Regions from separate parts of the Lachnoclostridium sp. Marseille-P6806 genome, predicted to be linked through region 1. Evidence: riboswitches for the same ligand, from Rfam matches in the RefSeq annotation. Region 1 holds a riboswitch; the other holds the start of a gene.
The links. A riboswitch is a leader RNA that binds a small molecule or an ion and turns the genes downstream of it on or off. The one in region 1 is predicted to bind lysine.
Positions count from the first base shown of each region.

Region 2: another riboswitch for lysine. It lies ahead of dapA (4-hydroxy-tetrahydrodipicolinate synthase); the one in region 1 lies ahead of ACESON_RS11035 (Na+/H+ antiporter NhaC family protein).

Region 1 covers NZ_CAXSLG010000008.1:8,272-17,284, reverse strand. The annotation lists gene ftsH (ATP-dependent zinc metalloprotease FtsH) at 1-859, opposite strand, end outside; gene ACESON_RS11055 (amidohydrolase) at 1,051-2,493, opposite strand; gene ACESON_RS11050 (ATP-binding cassette domain-containing protein) at 2,683-3,459, opposite strand; gene ACESON_RS11045 (ABC transporter permease subunit) at 3,443-4,228, opposite strand; gene ACESON_RS11040 (transporter substrate-binding domain-containing protein) at 4,354-5,304, opposite strand; gene ACESON_RS11035 (Na+/H+ antiporter NhaC family protein) at 5,503-7,140, opposite strand; lysine riboswitch at 7,282-7,452, opposite strand; gene ACESON_RS11030 (HAD-IA family hydrolase) at 7,568-8,233, opposite strand; gene ACESON_RS11025 (fructose-specific PTS transporter subunit EIIC) at 8,245-9,013, opposite strand, start outside.
Region 2 covers NZ_CAXSLG010000006.1:121,142-130,154, reverse strand. The annotation lists gene ACESON_RS09490 (ATP-binding cassette domain-containing protein) at 1-62, shown strand, start outside; gene ACESON_RS09485 (COG1361 S-layer family protein) at 117-1,919, shown strand; gene ACESON_RS09480 (FtsX-like permease family protein) at 2,101-3,450, shown strand; lysine riboswitch at 3,552-3,726, shown strand; gene dapA (4-hydroxy-tetrahydrodipicolinate synthase) at 3,852-4,739, shown strand; gene dapB (4-hydroxy-tetrahydrodipicolinate reductase) at 4,852-5,616, shown strand; gene ACESON_RS09465 (hypothetical protein) at 5,703-6,077, shown strand; gene ACESON_RS09460 (GNAT family N-acetyltransferase) at 6,392-7,072, shown strand; gene ACESON_RS09455 (hypothetical protein) at 7,156-7,425, shown strand; gene purB (adenylosuccinate lyase) at 7,648-9,013, shown strand, end outside.

The DNA.
Region 1 (9,013 bases):
GAGCCTTCTCATTGGCCTGCTTAAACAGATCGCGAACCTTTGCCGCACCCATACCTACAAACATCTCTACAAATTCCGAACCGGAAATGGAGAAAAACGGCACATGGGCCTCTCCTGCCACAGCTCTTGCCAGTAAGGTTTTACCAGTTCCGGGAGGGCCTACCAAAAGCGCGCCCTTCGGCAGAGTTGCTCCGATATCCGCATATTTTTTCGGATTGTGAAGGAAATCCACAATCTCCTTTAAGGCCTCCTTGGCCTCCTCCTGTCCTGCCACATCCGCAAAGGTCTTTCCCGTCTCATTTTCCGCATAGATCTTGGCATTGGACTTTCCAAAGGTCATGGCATTGCCCATGCCTCCGCCCATTTTTTTCATCATTATGCGGCTGAATACCTGCCCCATCACCAGCAGCATCACAAAGGGAAGAATCCAGTTAAACAATATATTCTGCAGGGGCGATGCCTTTGTAGGAATCGGCTCTGTAAATGTAACATTTTCTGCCCGCAGACGATTCAGCAAATCCGGATCCGGCCAGGCTCCTGTCTTAAACAGCTGTACATTCTCCGCCCGCATCTGCATCTGCTCAATTAAATCAAACATGCTGCCACTTCCCTGGGCGCTGTCTGTGGGAAGCTCTGTTTCTGTCCAGAAGGTAATCTGATCATCCGTCCTGTTTACTCCCTTTACAATGCCCTGATCCAGCATATCCAGAAACTGGTCATACGTAACCTCTGTTACCTGCCGCTCGGTCAGAGAAGGAAATACCAGCACATTCAATAAAAGTAATACAATTAAAACAATACCATAATAGTATAAAATACTTTTTGGCGGCCGTTTAGGCTCATCATTTTTCATACCCATATGTTAATCTCCTTTTCCATATAACTATTCTATAAATACAATTACTTTCTGAATAGTCTAACATTAAGTATACAACAAAAGCGAGGGTAATGTAACCCTCGCTTATAAAAACTTTCTAAAGTTGGCATAAAAATTGTGTAACAGCTCCGGACGGCATTTTTCCACCGTCCAAAGCTGCTGTCCCTTGTGTTTTAGTCGGGAATTACCGGAACTGCATCTGCCGGAATCGGAGATACAAATCCATCTGCTGTCCGTTTTTCAAATTCCTCTCTTGCCTCTTTGAGAAGCTCCTCGTGATTCATCAGATCGATTGCCGCTGCTGCCAGCACCTTTCCCGCATGAACGGCTGCCTTGTGGCCAATCTCCGTTCTGTCACAGGATACATTCTGCCAGCTGTGACCGGGACAGCCATTCGGCCATGCTGCCACATGAATCTGAGCCGTGGGCGTCAGCCAGCTTACATCTCCCACATCCGTAGAACCCGGCTGAAAAGCATCTTTTTGATAAAGCGGAGCCAGAAAACCGTTCATTTTATGTCCAAAAGCCTTCTGCATATCCTTTACTGCTTCAAATGCTTCTCTGTCATTGGCTGCAGCTACTCCCGGCACCTTATCGCTTCCCGGATAGGTTGCTGCCAGCTGATCCGCATAGGCCAGCTCCTCCTCTGTATAAGAAGGAACTCCCAGCTCCCGATAATTCTCATAGAGAACCCGCTCCAGAGCAAAGTTGCTCACTGTGTCAGAAAGTCCGTCAATAAACTTCCGTTCAACGGTCGTCTCTGTCATCAAAGCTGCTCCCTCTGCAATTTTGTCTACTCTCGCCTGAAGCTCCACCGCCTCCGCTACATGATTCGAACGAACCATATAAAGCACAGACGCTGTAGGCTGAACTACATTGGGACTGCATCCGCCTGCATCTGTAATCGCATAATGGACACGAGCCTTATCACTCATGTGCTCTCTTAAAAACTGTACGCCAATATTCATCAGCTCTACTGCATCCAGGGCGCTTCGACCCTTTTCCGGGGCTCCTGCCGCATGAGAAGCTACTCCCGTAAACTTATACTGTACCTGAATACAGGAATTAGAAGATCCTGTAGCTACCTCATTCACATCCTCGGGATGCCAGGTCAACGCTGCATCCAGGGCTTTCCAGACACCGTCTCTGGCCATAAATGCCTTGGCCGCTCCTCCCTCTTCTCCAGGGCAGCCGTAAAGCACTACGGTACCAGGCTTTCCTGTCGCTTCCAGATAAGCCTTTACCCCCAAAGCAGCAGCCATAGCGCCTGCTCCCAGAAGATTGTGACCGCAGCCATGACCACAGCCGCCTGCCGTCAGTTCCTTCTTCTCCAGACTTCCGCCTTCCTGAGATAATCCGGAAAGAGCATCGTATTCTGCCAGAAATCCAATCATCGGGCGTCCCTGTCCATAGCTGGCGGAAAATGCCGTCTCAATACCGCTGATTCCCTTTTCCACCTGAAATCCTTCCTTTTCCAGCACCTCACAATAAAGAGCAGCTGACTTTACCTCCTGAAGAGAAAGCTCTGCATATTCCCAGATATGATCTGCCACATCTCCAATCAGTCCGGCCTTTTCTTCGATTGCATTTACTGCATTTTGCTTTTCCTGTGTCATTCTGTCATACCTCCATTTATCTTTTTGTCATTTTCCTGATGCCTTTGTCAATATTCCCGTCATATCCACGAGAGCAAACTGCTGCCATTCCTAAATTTCATAGGTCCATTTTCCCATGATATGAAATAAATCGCCCGGTTCCTGTATGATAAGCCGGACGATTCTTTGAACTTCTTTCTGCTATATCTTTTACAATACCTTTGCCAGAAAATCCTTCAATCGGGGGTTCTGGGGATTTTCAAAGATCTCCTTCGGTGTACCATGCTCCAGAAGCTTTCCATCTGCCATAAAGAGAACCCGGCTTCCCACCTCACGGGCAAAGCCCATTTCATGAGTAACTACCACCATCGTCATGCCCTCCTGGGCCAGTTCCTTCATAACATCAAGAACCTCACCAACCATCTCCGGATCCAGAGCGGAGGTAGGTTCGTCAAACAGCATAACCTCCGGCTCCATAGCCAGAGCACGGACAATGGCTACTCGCTGCTTCTGGCCGCCGGACAGCTGAATCGGATAGGCGTCTGCCCGATCCTTCAGTCCAACACGGTCCAAAAGGGCCAGAGCTTTTTCCTCTGCCTCTGCGCGGCTGATATTCTTTACTTTCATAGGCGCCAGAATCATATTTTCCAAAATGGTCATATGAGGGAAAAGATTAAAATGCTGGAAAACCATACCCATTTTCTGGCGCAGGCTGTCCACATCCAGCTTGACAGTCTTTCCCTCGTTATTTTTATATTTTTTCTTAGTCAGATCCACCCCGTTGAAAAGGATGGCTCCTCCTGTCGGCTCCTCCAGAAGATTCAGACTTCTGAGGAAGGTGGACTTTCCGGAACCGGAAGGACCAATGACTGCAATCACATCCCCCTTATTGATATCAACTGTCACTCCGTCCAGAGCCTTAATGGCGCCGCCCTTATACCATTTTTTTAAATCCGTAACCTGAATCAGACTATCTCTTGTCGCCATGGCTCATTCTCCTTTCAAAGTATGCAATCAGCTTAGAAGCCGGGAAGCACAGACAGAAATAAATTGCTGTAGCTACCAGGAGCGGCTCAATAATAACAAAGGTCGCGCCCTTTACTGCATTTACTGCAGACATAATGTCCTGCACACCGATGGTGTAGGTAATCGCGGATTCCTTAATAATAACAACAAACTCATTGGCAATAGCCGGAAGAATATTCTTCAGCGCCTGAGGCAGAATAATATACCGCAGGTTCTGTACCTGGGAAAGCCCCAGAGAACGGGCTGCCTCTGTCTGTCCTCCGTCAATGGACTGGATACCGGCGCGGATAATCTCGCACAGATAAGCGCCGGAGTTCATGCCCAGAGCCACAACGCCCGGGAAAAACCGGTCAAATTTAATAAATCCAAACATCTTAAAAGCCGGAAGGTCAATGATGCCGAACACACCATAATAAATAATAAATACCTGAACAACTACGGGAGTGGAACGAAGAATTTCCACATAGGCTGTTGCCAGAAATGCCAGAGGATTAAAACGGCTGACAGCTGCAAGAAAGCCTTCCTCCTTCTGATGGCCGTCCTTATCAAAGCCAAGAGCCCGGAAAGGGCGTACATTGGACATCCGCATCAGCGCCAAAACCAGCGCGATACAGAAACCAATCATTACGGTAAATAAAGAAAGCAGCACCGTAACCAGCAGTCCCTGTCTGAACAGCTCGGCATAAGGCACGATTTTGGAGAAATTACTCCATTTGATAAATTGATCCATAGTATACTCCTTTCATGGGGATCCTGACCGGCGGCAAGACTCTTTCTTACACACCAAAAGGCCGCCGGCCTTTTCCCTGTCCGGGAAAACCGGCTGCCTTCACTATCATTCTGAGTCAGCTCAGATTACTGCTGAATATTGCCCTCTGCATCCAGAAGACCTTCATACTTCTCACCAGATGCCTGCTCATTTGCCTCAGCAATGAACTTCTCCATAGTACCATCCTCCAGAGCCTTTGCAATCGAAGCATTTACTGCCTTTAACAGAGACTCATTGTCTTTGCATACACCAATTGCAGATCCTTCAGACTCATAAGGAACTTCTAATACCAGTTCCAGCTCCGGATAGTTTTTCTGATAACTTACAGCTACATCTGTCTCAATATAAGCTGCATCCATCTTTCCAGTCAGCAACTCGGAAATAATATCCGTAACCTTCGGAAGAGCAACAATATCTGCATCCGGGCTGTTTGTCTGTGCCAGATCCATCTGGATAGAACCGGTCTGTGCACCAACAGAAACCTCCGGCTTGTTTACAGCTTCAAAGCTGTTGAACTTCTCAGCATTTGCCTTGGTAGTAACCAGAGACTGTCCGCCCATGTAATACAGATCAGAGAAATCCATAATATCTGCACGCTTGGGATCCGGAGAAAGTCCTGCCATGCCCAGGTCAACAGACTTGGTGGAAAGCTCGCTTAATACGCCGTCAAAATCAACGGTAACTACCTCCAGTTCCAGTCCCAGGTCATCTGCGATGTACTGAGCCAGAGCCATATCGAAGCCGGCCAGCTGAGGAGTTCCATCCTCGCCGATTGCATAAAACTCATAGGGAGCAAAGTCCGGGCTGGTAGCCACAGTCAGCTTACCCTCGTTTACTGTTGTAACCTCAGCAGCAGCCTCTGCGGCGCTCTCTCCCTCTGCTGCAGTCTCACTTTCCTCTGCCTCTGCAGAAGTCTCAGCTGCAGTAGTTGCAGCCTCTGTTGCAGCTGCGGTAGTCTCTTTTTCTCCTCCGCCGCAGGCAGTTAAAGAAGCAGCCATAACAGATGCCATAGCAATAGCAAACATTTTCTTTTTCATAATTACATCCTCCTCATATTGCATATATTCATTTAACGTGAATATTATGCATAAATATTAACCTCTCAATAGTTATTCATTATACTCATTTTCTCAAATAAATCAAGTCTTTTTCTTTCAAAAATTCGTATTTTTTTTCGATTTTTTTGCATAAAATGCAAAAAATGCAGGAATCCTGCATTTTTCTGCACATTGCTTTTATTTTTCTTCTGTAATCGGTTCGGAAACAAACATCCGCACCAGGACCAGAGTTCCCAGCATCAAAACAAATCCTATCGGCAGACAGATCCACGGATTCTGTACAAAGCCGGCAATCACATAGGTGACAAAAGAAACTACTGCAGCCAATACCACATAAGGAAGCTGGGTCATCACATGGTTTACGTGCTCACACTGGGCTCCTGCAGAGGCCATGATAGTGGTATCGGAAATCGGAGAACAGTGATCTCCGCAGACCGCTCCTGCCATACATGCAGAAATAGAAATCGTCATCAGCTCCGGATTGTTGTTTTCAAATACAGCAACTACAATCGGAATCAGAATGCCAAAGGTTCCCCAGGAGGTACCGGTTGCAAAGGCCAGGAAGCATCCCACCACAAAAATAATTGCCGGAAGGAAGTTTAACAGAGAGCCTGCGCTGACCTTTACCAGGTTAGCCACATACACATCTGCCCCCAGACTGTCCGTCATTGCTTTCAGGGTCCATGCAAAGGTCAGAATCATAATAGCCGGAACCATAGCCTTAAATCCATCCGGGATACATCCCATACAGTCATTGAAGGTCATAACATGACGAATCTGATATAAAACAATCGTAATCACCAGAGCAAAAAAGCTGCCCAGGGTCAGTCCCAGAGATGCATCACTCTGAGAGAAGGCTGTTACAAAATCAGTTCCAGAGAAAAATCCGCCGGTATACAGCATACCGATAACACAGCACACAATCAGGGCTCCGATAGGAATGAGAAGATCCAGAACTGTTCCCTTTGCCGCCACAACCATATCGTTGGAATCCTGATAAGGACGTCCCTCTGTGGTATACAGATCTCCCTTCACTGCATTTTTCTCATGCTTTGCCATCGGTCCGAACTCTTCCTTAAGCAGAACCATTGCAATCATCATCACAATGGTTAAAATGGCATAGTAGTTGTAGGGAATGGCCCGGATAAACATAGAAAATCCATCCTCGCCCTCTACAAAGCCTGTTACTGCAGCTGCCCAGGATGAAATCGGAGCGATAATGCAGACCGGAGCTGCTGTTGCGTCAATCAGATATGCCAGCTTTGCTCTGGACACCTTAAATTTGTCTGTAACAGGACGCATTACGCTTCCTACAGTCAGACAGTTAAAATAGTCGTCAATAAAAATCACCACGCCCAGAAGAATCGTAGACAGCTGGGCTCCTACACGGCTCTTAATCCGCTTTGAGGCAAACTGACCAAAAGCAGCAGAACCGCCTGCACGGTTCATCAGGCCTACCATTGCTCCAAGAATTACCAGGAATACAAGAATTCCCACGTTGTAGCTGTCGGACAGCACACCAATCACGCCATTCTCAAACATATGGGTAACTGCCACTTCAAAATTCATTCCGGAATACAGAATAGAACCTACTAAAATTCCCACAAACAAAGAGCTGTATACCTCCTTGGTAATCAAGGCCAGCCCAATTGCCACGATCGGCGGCAGAAGCGCCCATATCGTTCCGTATGCCTCCGGAACGTACTCTGCAGCCGCCTCTTCTGCCCCGAAAGCAGCAAAGGCAAACATCAGCGTCAGAATCAGCGCTGCTGGCAGCACCATCTTCCATTTTGCATTTTTCCTCATTCCCTGCATTTGTAACCTCTCCCTTTCTTTTCTTTCTGGTAACAAACCATTCTGAATTGTTTTATTTCGAATAAAAAACACCACAAACGGCAGTTTTTTCTGAAAAGCGCGTTTGTGGTGTTTCAAATCTTTTGAAAAGTATTACTTAACAGCACAGATAGCGCTCCACGTATCGTGACAGTATGCCGCATCTTCTGCGTCATCCCAGAATCATCTGCCTGGACTGGCAAATCATCCTTCGGCGGTATCCCCTTTCCCTCAGGCGGCTGTCCTGCCTTTTTTGCCTTTGGTACTGATGAATCCCGCGCCTCTATCATGTTATCTCTGTTTCGTCTGCGGAAACAATTTATTCATTTCCGCTATTGTACCATGTCTTTCTCATAAAAGAAAGAGGGTTTTTATTTTTTCCTGTATTTTCGTGGTTTTCCATTAATTTTTATGCTTTTTTCTCAAGAATCTGTCCGAAAACCTCATCTGGATGACTGATAATATGCTGGGGATGGAAGCTTTCCAGCTCCTCCCTGTCCCGGAATCCCCAGGTAACGCCTACCGTCTGAAGACCGGCGCCCAGTCCTGTTTTCATATCTGTGTTGGTATCACCGAAATACAGGCACTCCTCCGGCTTTACTCCAAACCTGTCCAGAATCAGCTTTACACCTGCAGGATCCGGCTTTCTGGGAATTCCCGGCTGTTCTCCTGCCACATAGTCAAAGTATCCTGGCCCAAATACGGTTTCAATATTTTCTACGGTTCTGGGATGCGGCTTATTCGACAGCACTGCCGTCTTGATTCCCCGTTTTTTTAATTCCTCCAGAAGTTCGCAGATGCCGTCATAGGGATGCACCCCGTCCATGCTGTGTACCGCAAACAGCTCCAGATAAACCTTCAGACTTTCTTCATAATGCTCCAGCTGTTCATCTCCTCTGTAACGGAGCACCCGCTCCATCAAAAGCTTGTATCCATCACCTACAAACTGCCGGACATGGTCTTCATCCACTGGCTCATAGCCAAAATGCTCCAGGGTCAGATTCACCGTCAAAGTCAGGGCTTTCAGGGTATTTAGCAGCGTTCCATCCAAATCAAATATGCAGCAGCGAATCATAAGACTCTCCTCTATTCTTCTATATTTTTCTTCAGTGCTGCAAGTATTATACATCCAATTACTGAACCGATCAAGACCGCTGCCAGATATCCCAGAGGATTTCCAATCGTGGGAAGAACAAACAGTCCGCCGTGAGGCGCCCGGAGGGTGCATCCCAGAAACATGGACAAGCCCCCTGCTGCTGCAGAACCGATCACGCAGGATGGAATGACACGTAAGGGATCCTGAGCTGCAAATGGAATGACGCCTTCTGTAATAAAGGACAGTCCCATGATATAGTTGACCAGGCCAGACTGGCGTTCTTTTTCGGTAAATTTCTTTTTAAAGAAAGTGGAGCACAGGGCAATGACCAGCGGCGGAACCATTCCTCCTGCCATGACAGCTGCCATAACCTCAAAATTCCCCTCTGCCAGCTGTGCTGTGCCGAACACATAAGCTGCTTTGTTCACCGGGCCGCCCATATCTACAGACATCATACCTGCCACTACCATACCCAGAATCACGCGGCTGGTTCCTCCCATGCTGTTTAATGCATTTGTCAGGGCATCGTTGATCATACCTACATAGGGATTAATAAAGGTTGTAACGACTGCGGTAATAAAAACACCCAGTACCGGATATAAAAGCACCGGCTTAATTCCCTCCAGAGACTTAGGAAGCTTTGACAGCAGTTTTCTTAAGCCTACCAGAATATATCCTGCTGCAAAGCCTGCAAACAGCGCTCCCAGAAATCCTGCGTTTACATCTCCGCCTGCAGGATTTCCAAAGGTCATACCCATT
Region 2 (9,013 bases), on a different contig from region 1:
CGTCGGAGAATCAGCCGATAGGCCAGAATGAGGGAGAGCCTGCCGGTGGAAAAACAGAATGAGGAAAATGACCCGTGAAGGGGAAGAAAACAAGGAAAGAAGAGGGTAGAAAAAGCATGAAACAGTTAAAACGCAGACTCGCCATGTGTATGGCAGTGATGTTGATGATACTTGCAGTGCCGGTTCCGACCTTTGCAGCACAGGTATCCATTACATCAGATAAGATTGCACGAGGGAAGACGGGGAAAAATATGACCGTTTCCTTTTCCATTGAAAGCAGTTCGAAGCTGGAAGAAATTTATATCGGATTTGATGTGACTGGAGGAGAGATCTGGGACGAGACAGAGGAAGATATGCAGTATGGCTACTCCTTCCCATTTGAGGTAACAGGTTCTCTTCATGACAGAGAGAAACCGAAACGTGTAGGAACTCTGGATGGGAAAAAAAGTGTGTCTTTGAGCGGAAGGGTAAGAAACGATCTGACAGAAGGATATTACAAGGTGCCGGTTGTAGTGCTGCGTAAGGTCAGCGAGGGCGGTTTTGAGCAGCTGGGATACGAAGATCTCCAAATCTGGATTAGCAAGGGAACCGGGACAGATAATGAGGATGATGAGAATCATACTTATGATTTTGTTCTCGGAGAGGGACAGAGCACTCCCGATGGAGTTTATCCCAATGTGATGAACTTTTCCATCAATCTGAGAAATAACAGCCCGGCAACCGTATATAACGTAAAAGCCAGCATGATTCTGGATCCGGACAGTACCAAATTTCCTTTTGAAATTAACGATGCAAACTATGACAGAATGTTTGAAAAAATTGCTGTTGACGAGACTGTGTCCCTGGATTACAGCTTTGCAATTCGGGAGGATACCTATACGGGATATTATCCTATTTCCATGAAGATTTATTATTCTGACAGCTCTACAGGCAGCGAGCTTGCCAATTATGAAACCAAGTTTTATGTGCGGATACATAACAAAGAAAAAGAGGATGAGTATGAGGAATTCAATGAGCATGACAGAACGAAGGCTCGTTTGATTATTGATGGATTTGCTACGAACCCGGAGATGATTGTGGCAGGAGAAGCCTTTGAGCTGATTTTAAATGTGAAGAATGCTTCCAGCAGTGTACCGGCATCGGATATTCTGATGACAGTAGAATCTGAGAAGGCATCAGAAAGTCCCGTTTTTTCTACAGAGGCAGGTTCCTCTTCTGTATCAATCAGTTCCCTGGGGGCAGGACAGAGCCAGGAGGTTCGCCTGCGTCTTTCTTCACGGGCAGGTGTGGATCAGCGTTCTTATGGCCTTACCTTTAAGGCAAAATATGACAGCCCGGAGTTTAAAAATGCAGAGGAGACGATGAATGTAGATATTCCGATTCGTCAGATTCCACGTCTCAATACAGGTACGTTTGAGATTATGCCGGAAGCTATTTCGGTGGGAGAAGAAAGTAATGTGATGTTCGGCATTAATAATACAGGCAAGGTAACTTTGTATAATGTAATGGTAAAGTTTGAGGCAGATTCTATTCAGACTACAGATACCTATGTAGGAAATATTAAGCCGGGAGAAACTGGCAATGTGGATTGTATGGTGACAGGTACAGCTCCGACGGCAGACGAAGGAAAAATTAAAGTGACGATCTCCTATGAGGATGAAAACGGTGAAATTTCAGAAGAGCATAAAGAAATGAATCTTTTTGTTTCTGATCCTATGCCCGCAGAGGATGAGATGATGGGGGGAGGTATGGACGAGCTTCCGATGGAGGAGCCGGGATTTTTGGAAAAGTACAGCAGTGTTCTGCTTCCGGTTTCTTTAGGGGCAGTTGCAGTTTTGACCTTGATTTTGGCAGGAATTGCTGTGCGCAGCAGAAAACGCCGGAAAGAGCAGGAAGAGCAGGAGGATGATGAACTGTAAGAAAAATAGAAGTATGACAGAAAGACTGGTTTGGCAGCGGACAAGAAGCTTTAGGTGTCTGCCTTATGTGGATTCAGGCATCAAAACTCTTATGAAAGAAAACTTTCAACGAGTTTTCCTGTCTGAAGCCTCGCAAGGCTGAACTGTTACAGATAAAATATCAGACGGTGAGGAAGAAAACATGAAATTTGGGGATTTGCTGACTATGAGTCTGAACAATCTGAGGCGGCGGAAACTTCGGACTGCTCTGACTGTTCTGGGCGTTATTATCGGTACGGCTTCCATCGTTGTGATGGTATCCCTGGGAATCGGACTGAATGAATTGAACAGAGAACTGATCAGTTCTTATGGAAGTCTGACAGCGATCGAGGTGTTCAGTGAAAATTATTGGGAGGGAGGAGGAGCTGAGGAGGACGAGAGCCTTTATTTGACAGAAGATACCATAGCCCAGATGAAACAGATTGAGCATGTGAAGAGTGTTTATCCGAAGCTGGAAATTCAGACTATGATGATTCAGGGCAAATACAAAGCAGGGATGACTCTGACAGGGGTGCCGCTGGAGTATATGCGGGAGATCAATCTGGCTCAGGGGCAAGTACCTTCACCCGGAGATAAGAGTCTGCAGCTGATTTACGGAAACTCGGTTATCCAGTGGTTTTCTGATGGAAAATCAGGAAGTCAGTACTGGGAAACCGGGGAACTGCCGGACGTGGATTTTATGGGAAAACCCATGTTTGTGATTTTTGATGTGGAAACCTACTACTCGTCTATGTCCGGAGGTGAAGACGCTCCTAAAATGCCGAAAAAGTATATGATTCCGGCTGCAGGAGTGGTGGAAGGAGAAGTAAACGAATACAACGATCACGCGTATTCTGTCTATGCAAGGCTGGATTTGCTGGAGGCTCAGCTGAAACGGGTATTTAAGAAAAAACCGATTCCCGGGCAGCCTACCAATAAAAAAGGAAAACCGTATCCATATTTTATTTACAGCGGCTGTATTGTCAATGTGGATGAAATGGAGTACGTGACAGAGGTGCAGAAGCAGCTGACGGATATGGGATTTCAGGCCTCCAGCCGTGCGGACTGGATGGAACAGTCGGAAAAGCAGTCGGGTATGATTCAGGCTGTGTTGGGCGGAATCGGAGCAGTCTCCCTTTTTGTCGCAGCAATCGGAATTGCCAATACGATGATGATGTCTATTTATGAGCGGACAAAGGAGATTGGTATTATGAAGGTTCTGGGCTGCGATATGGGAGTAATTCGGAATATGTTTCTGATTGAATCTGGTTTTATCGGGTTTATGGGAGGAATCATTGGCGTAGCCTTCAGCTACGGGGTATCCTTCCTGGTCAACCGCTTTTTGCAGATTGGACAGATGATGACTGGTCAGGCAGGGGATATTTCCCGTATTCCGGTCTGGCTGTCCGGGGCAGCCATTGGATTTGCTGTTCTGGTGGGAATGGCGGCAGGATTTTTCCCAGCTCTGCGAGCCATGAAGCTAAGTCCGCTTGCGGCAATCCGCAATGAGTAGCGGGCGATTGGATGAAGGCTTATGACAGGGCGGAAATCAGAAATGGAATTCTGCTGAATTCGTTGACATTTCCAGGGAATAATGATAATATAAAAAGAAATTAGGCAAGTAGAGGTTGCGCGAAGCATGAGTAAGGTGTCGGATGTTCCAGTGACAGAAGAAGATACCGGAAAGGGTGGGCGCCGAAGATTTTCAAAGCTGCTGGGCTTGGGAATCTGGGTGTATGGTGAAGAACTGTATGACTGTCATCCTGGCGGATGGAGAGCTACTTAAAGCCAGATGTATGATTTTGGACTTTAAGGGCTGACCAGAACTGTCGGCCCTCATTTTTTGCCTGATAGAAGTTTTGCCTGATAAAAGGTTTCCCATTTTGACAGACAGGAAAGAAGGAGGAAAATATTATGGCTATTTTTGAAGGAGCAGGCGTAGCGCTGATTACTCCCTTTAAGGAAAATGGAGAGGTAAATTTTGAAAAGCTGGAGGAGCTGGTTGAGGAGCAGATTGCAGGAGGCACAGATGCCATTATTGCATGTGGAACAACCGGAGAATCTTCTACGATGACCCATGAGGAGGATGACGAGGTTATCCGTTTCATCTGTAAAAAAGTAAATCACAGAATTCCGGTGATTGCAGGAACTGGTTCAAACTGTACCAGAGAAGCAGTTTCCAAGTCAATCGCTGCTGAAAAGGCAGGAGCTGACGGACTTTTAGTTGTAACTCCTTATTACAACAAAGCAACACAGAAGGGCCTGATCCAGCATTTTACCACAATTGCAAACGCTGTTTCTATTCCGGTTATTCTGTATCACATTCCAGGACGTACCGGCGTAACCATGAAGCCGGAGACGATTGTAACGCTCTGCAGAGAGGTTCCCAATATTGTAGGAGTGAAAGAGGCCAGCGGAGATTTCTCGGCAATTGCAGAAATTATGCACCTGTCTGGAGGAGAGATCGATGTCTATTCCGGCAATGATGATCAGATCGTTCCCCTTCTGGCTATGGGTGGAAAGGGTGTAATTTCTGTTCTGTCCAATGTAGCTCCCAGACAGACCCATGAGATCTGTGCTTCCTTCTTCCGTGGAGATGTGGAAACCAGCCGTCGGATGCAGCTGGAGGCTCTGCCTTTAATCAATGCTCTGTTCTGCGAGGTGAATCCGATTCCTGTAAAGGCAGCTATGAATCTGATGGGAAAGGAAGTAGGCCCTATGCGTCTGCCTCTGACCACTATGGAGGAACAGAATCAGGAACGTCTTGCAAAAGCGATGCGTGAATATGGTATTTTAAAATAAGAACATTCAGTCTGCCCCGGATTTTTGTCCGGGGCTTCGCTGAAATTTGAAGAAAAGAACAGAAGAATGGTCTGATTTTTAGAAGCAGGTATAAAAAACGGAGGAAAGAACAATGATAAGAATGATTATGCATGGCTGCGGCGGAGCAATGGGACATACGATTACCGGACTGGCAAAAGATATGAAGGAAATTGAAATCGTGGCAGGTGTGGATTTAAAAGAAGAGGATTCCTTGGGATACCCAGTATTTTCTTCTCTGGAAGCATGCAATGTTGAGGCTGATGTGATTGTCGATTTTGCGTCTGCAAAGGCAGTAGATCATTTGCTGGATTACTGCGGCGAAAAGAAAATGCCTCTGGTGCTCTGCACGACAGGACTTTCTGAGGAACAGCTGCGGAAAGTGAAGGAAACCAGCGAAAAGACGGCAATTCTTCGTTCGGCCAATATGTCTCTGGGAATTAATACACTGTTAAAGCTTCTTCAGGATGCGGCAAAGGTTCTGGCGGGAGCAGGTTTTGATATGGAAATTGTGGAAAAGCATCACAATCAGAAGGTGGATGCACCCAGCGGAACAGCTCTGGCTCTGGCAGATTCCATCAATGAGGCAATGGATGGTCAGTACCACTATGTTTATGACAGAAGCCAGAAACGGGAGAAGAGAGATGAAAAAGAAATCGGAATTTCTGCAGTACGCGGGGGCTCTATTGTAGGAGAGCATGAGGTGATTTTTGCAGGAAAGGATGAGGTGATTACCTTTTCTCATACTGCATATTCCAAAGCAATTTTTGGAAAAGGCGCTTTGGAGGCAGCTGTATTTCTGGCAGGAAAAGAACCGGGACTTTACACTATGGCAGATGTGATTAACGCAGCTTCCTAAAGTAGATTCCCCGTCATGAACAGTTACGAATAAAAACAGAAATTCTCCTTATACTAATCACAACAAGCAGAAAGGAGAATATGGTTATGAAGAAAGTCAGAGTGTCTTGCTGTGCAATGCTTCTTGTCTTTGCTGTGCTGGGAATGACCGGATGTGTAAATCAGGATAAGGGAAGCGGGAATGAAACAGGTACGTCTACCGGAAGTCCCTCTTCCTATGAGGAAACCTCCTTTGAGGCAGGCTCCTCCGGCGCTGAAAGAGAAACAGGAGGCGCAGGAATGAGCGGGGGAAACGGCGGAACCTCTATGGTAGGTGGAAAGGATGGTTCAAATGCAGATGGAAGCCGGATGGAGGAGACGACCGGCGGGGGCGTGATTGACGGCCTGATTCACGATGTGGAAAAGGGCGTGGATGAGATAACGGGAGAGACATCTATGTCGGAGACCGGAACTGCTCAGTAAAAAAACGGAAGTTGTTTTCGACAGCAGCTTATAAGAGGGAACAGACAGAAAGCGGCTATGCTTCTGTCTGTTCTTTTGTTGCTGTGAAACATCAACTGCCAGGTAGCCACAAAAGTGCAGATTCCCTGTGTTGAAAGAAGATTTTTTGCAGAAGCGGCCTGAGACAGGCATAGAAGCTTGCAGGCGATTTTCTTTCTCAGAAACCATACAGTGAGAATAGACAGCAGGATTTGTTTGTGGTAAGATTAGGCATACGAAAGACAAGTGCTTTTCGGTAATCGAAAAAGGGCACAGGGGAGGAACATAAGGTGAAGATGACAAGATACAATGAAGACGGGGCTGAGGCAAGTCTGGAAGGAGCAGTTTCCCGAACAGAAAGGGCAGGGGTTTTTATTAAGACAGTCTCTGCTGAGGATACACAAAGACTGCTGGAAATTTATAAGCCGTATGTGGAAGAAACAGCTATTACCTTTGAATATCAGGTTCCGTCTCTGGAAGAATTTCAGGAAAGGGTTCGCAGAATTCAAAAGAGATATCCCTATCTTGCAGCCTGGAAAGATGGAAAAATTGTTGGCTATGCCTATGCCTCTCCTTTTAAGGAGAGAGCAGCTTATGACTGGGCTGTGGAGACGAGTATTTACGTTTGCCGGACAGAAAAGGGAAATGGAATTGGCAAAAAGCTGTACGGAGCCCTGGAGGAAGCGCTGGCTGCACAGCATATTCTGAATTTGAATGCCTGTATTGCTTATCCGGAGCAGGAGGACGAATACCTTACTCTGGACAGTGTGAGGTTTCACGAAAAGCTTGGGTACCGGATGGTTGGAGAGTTTCTTCAGTGCGGATATAAATTTGAACGGTGGTATCACATGGTATGGATGGAAAAGCACATCGGACAGCATGTGAAAAATCAGCCGCCGATCATTCCTTTTGAATCCGTGAGAGAGGAACTGGAACGGAAAGAGATTTTGAAAGAAGAAAGGAGGTTCTCTTTATAAGAAAAAAAGAGCGAAAAACATATCGGTGGCGGAAAAAGGATCGGGAATGGAGGAAACGGGCTCTTTATGCGGCTGCCAGAGGCATGGGCAGGAGAGGAGCCTGTGGGAACCTTTGCCGGTGGCTGGCTGCAGCGCTGTGCATGGAGCTTCTTGTGTTTTCTGGACAGCAGTGGATTCGGGAAACAGGGGCAGAGCTGATCCGGAGAGAAACGGGATGTTTTCTGGAATGGGGCAATCATGATATCCCAGATGGCGATGGAGAACGGGAGATTTACGGTATTCGTTTTGTTCCGGAAACCCTGGAGGTTCAGTTTTACCGAAGAATTCAGGAGAATGCAGCACCAATGGAATAGTCGGCGGGAAAAAGTCCTCTGTCATTAGGGAATATAATAAAAGAAGCTCTTGCATTTACAGATTTGATGAATTATAATTTCTTCTGAAAAGATGGTCTTTTATATATTTAACTTATAACTGTGCCAGAAATCCTATTATCACGGCGCAGATTCCAGGGCCTGTTTTTATATAGGACAGGATTTGGAATTGCGCTGCAAATTAATCATAAACGGGAGGTTCTTATGAACGACAGATATCAAAGCCCCCTGTCTGAGCGTTATGCCAGTCGGGAAATGCAGTACATTTTTTCTCCGGATAAAAAATTCAGAACCTGGAGAAGACTCTGGATTGCTCTCGCAGAGACCGAGCATGAGCTGGGACTGCCGGTAAGCCAGGAGCAGATTGACGAGCTGAAGGCTCATGCAGATGATATCAACTACGATGTGGCAAAGGAGCGTGAGCGCCTTGTTCGTCATGATGTAATGTCTCATGTATATGCTTACGGTCAGCAGTGCCCCAAGGCAAAGGGAATTATTCACCTGGGAGCTACCTCCTGCTATGTAGGAGACAACACAGATATTATTATTATGACAGAGGGACTTAAGCTGGTTCGCAAAAAACTGATCAATGTGATGGCAGAGCTGGCGAAATTTGCAGATAAATATAAAAATCAGCCGACGCTGGCATTTACCCACTTCCAGCCGGCACAGCCTACAACGGTTGGAAAACGGGCAACGCTGTGGCTGAATGAGCTTTGCCTGGATCTGGAGGATCTGGATCATGTGCTGGCGAATATGAAGCTTTTGGGCTCCAAGGGAACTACCGGTACTCAGGCCAGTTTCCTGGAACTGTTTGAGGGCGATCATGCAAAATGCCGCAAGGCTGATCAGATGATTGCAGAGAAGATGGGCTTTACCAGCTGTTATCCTGTTTCTGGCCAGACCTATTCCAGAAAAGTAGATACCAGAGTACTGAATGTACTGGCAGGCATTGCACAGAGTGCACATAAGTTCTCTAATGATATTCGCCTGCTTCAGCATCTGAAAGAAGTGGAAGAGCCCTTTGAGAAAAATCAGATTGGTTCTTCTGCTATGGCATACAAGCGGAATCCGATGCGCAGTGAGCGGATTGCATCTCTGTCTAATTATGTTATGAGTGATGTGATGAATCCTATGCTGGTAGCTTCTACTCAGTGGTTTGAGCGTACTCTGGATGATTCCGCTAATAAACGCCTCAGCATTCCGGAGGGCTTTCTGGCTGTAGACGGCATTCTGGATCTGTATCTGAATGTGGTTGACGGACTGGTTGTATATCCAAAGGTAATTGAGAAGCACTTCATGGCAGAACTGCCCTTTATGGCAACGGAAAACATTATGATGGATGCTGTCAAGGCAGGAGGAGACCGTCAGGAGCTTCATGAGCGGATTCGTCAGCTTTCTATGGAAGCTGGAAAGAATGTAAAGGAAAGAGGACTGGATAATAACCTTCTGGAGCTGATTGCTGCAGATCCGGCCTTTGGACTGACCATAGAAGAGCTGCAGGCATGTATGGAGCCGTCCAGATATGTCGGACGCGCTCCGCAGCAGGTTGAGGAATTCCTGGAGGAAG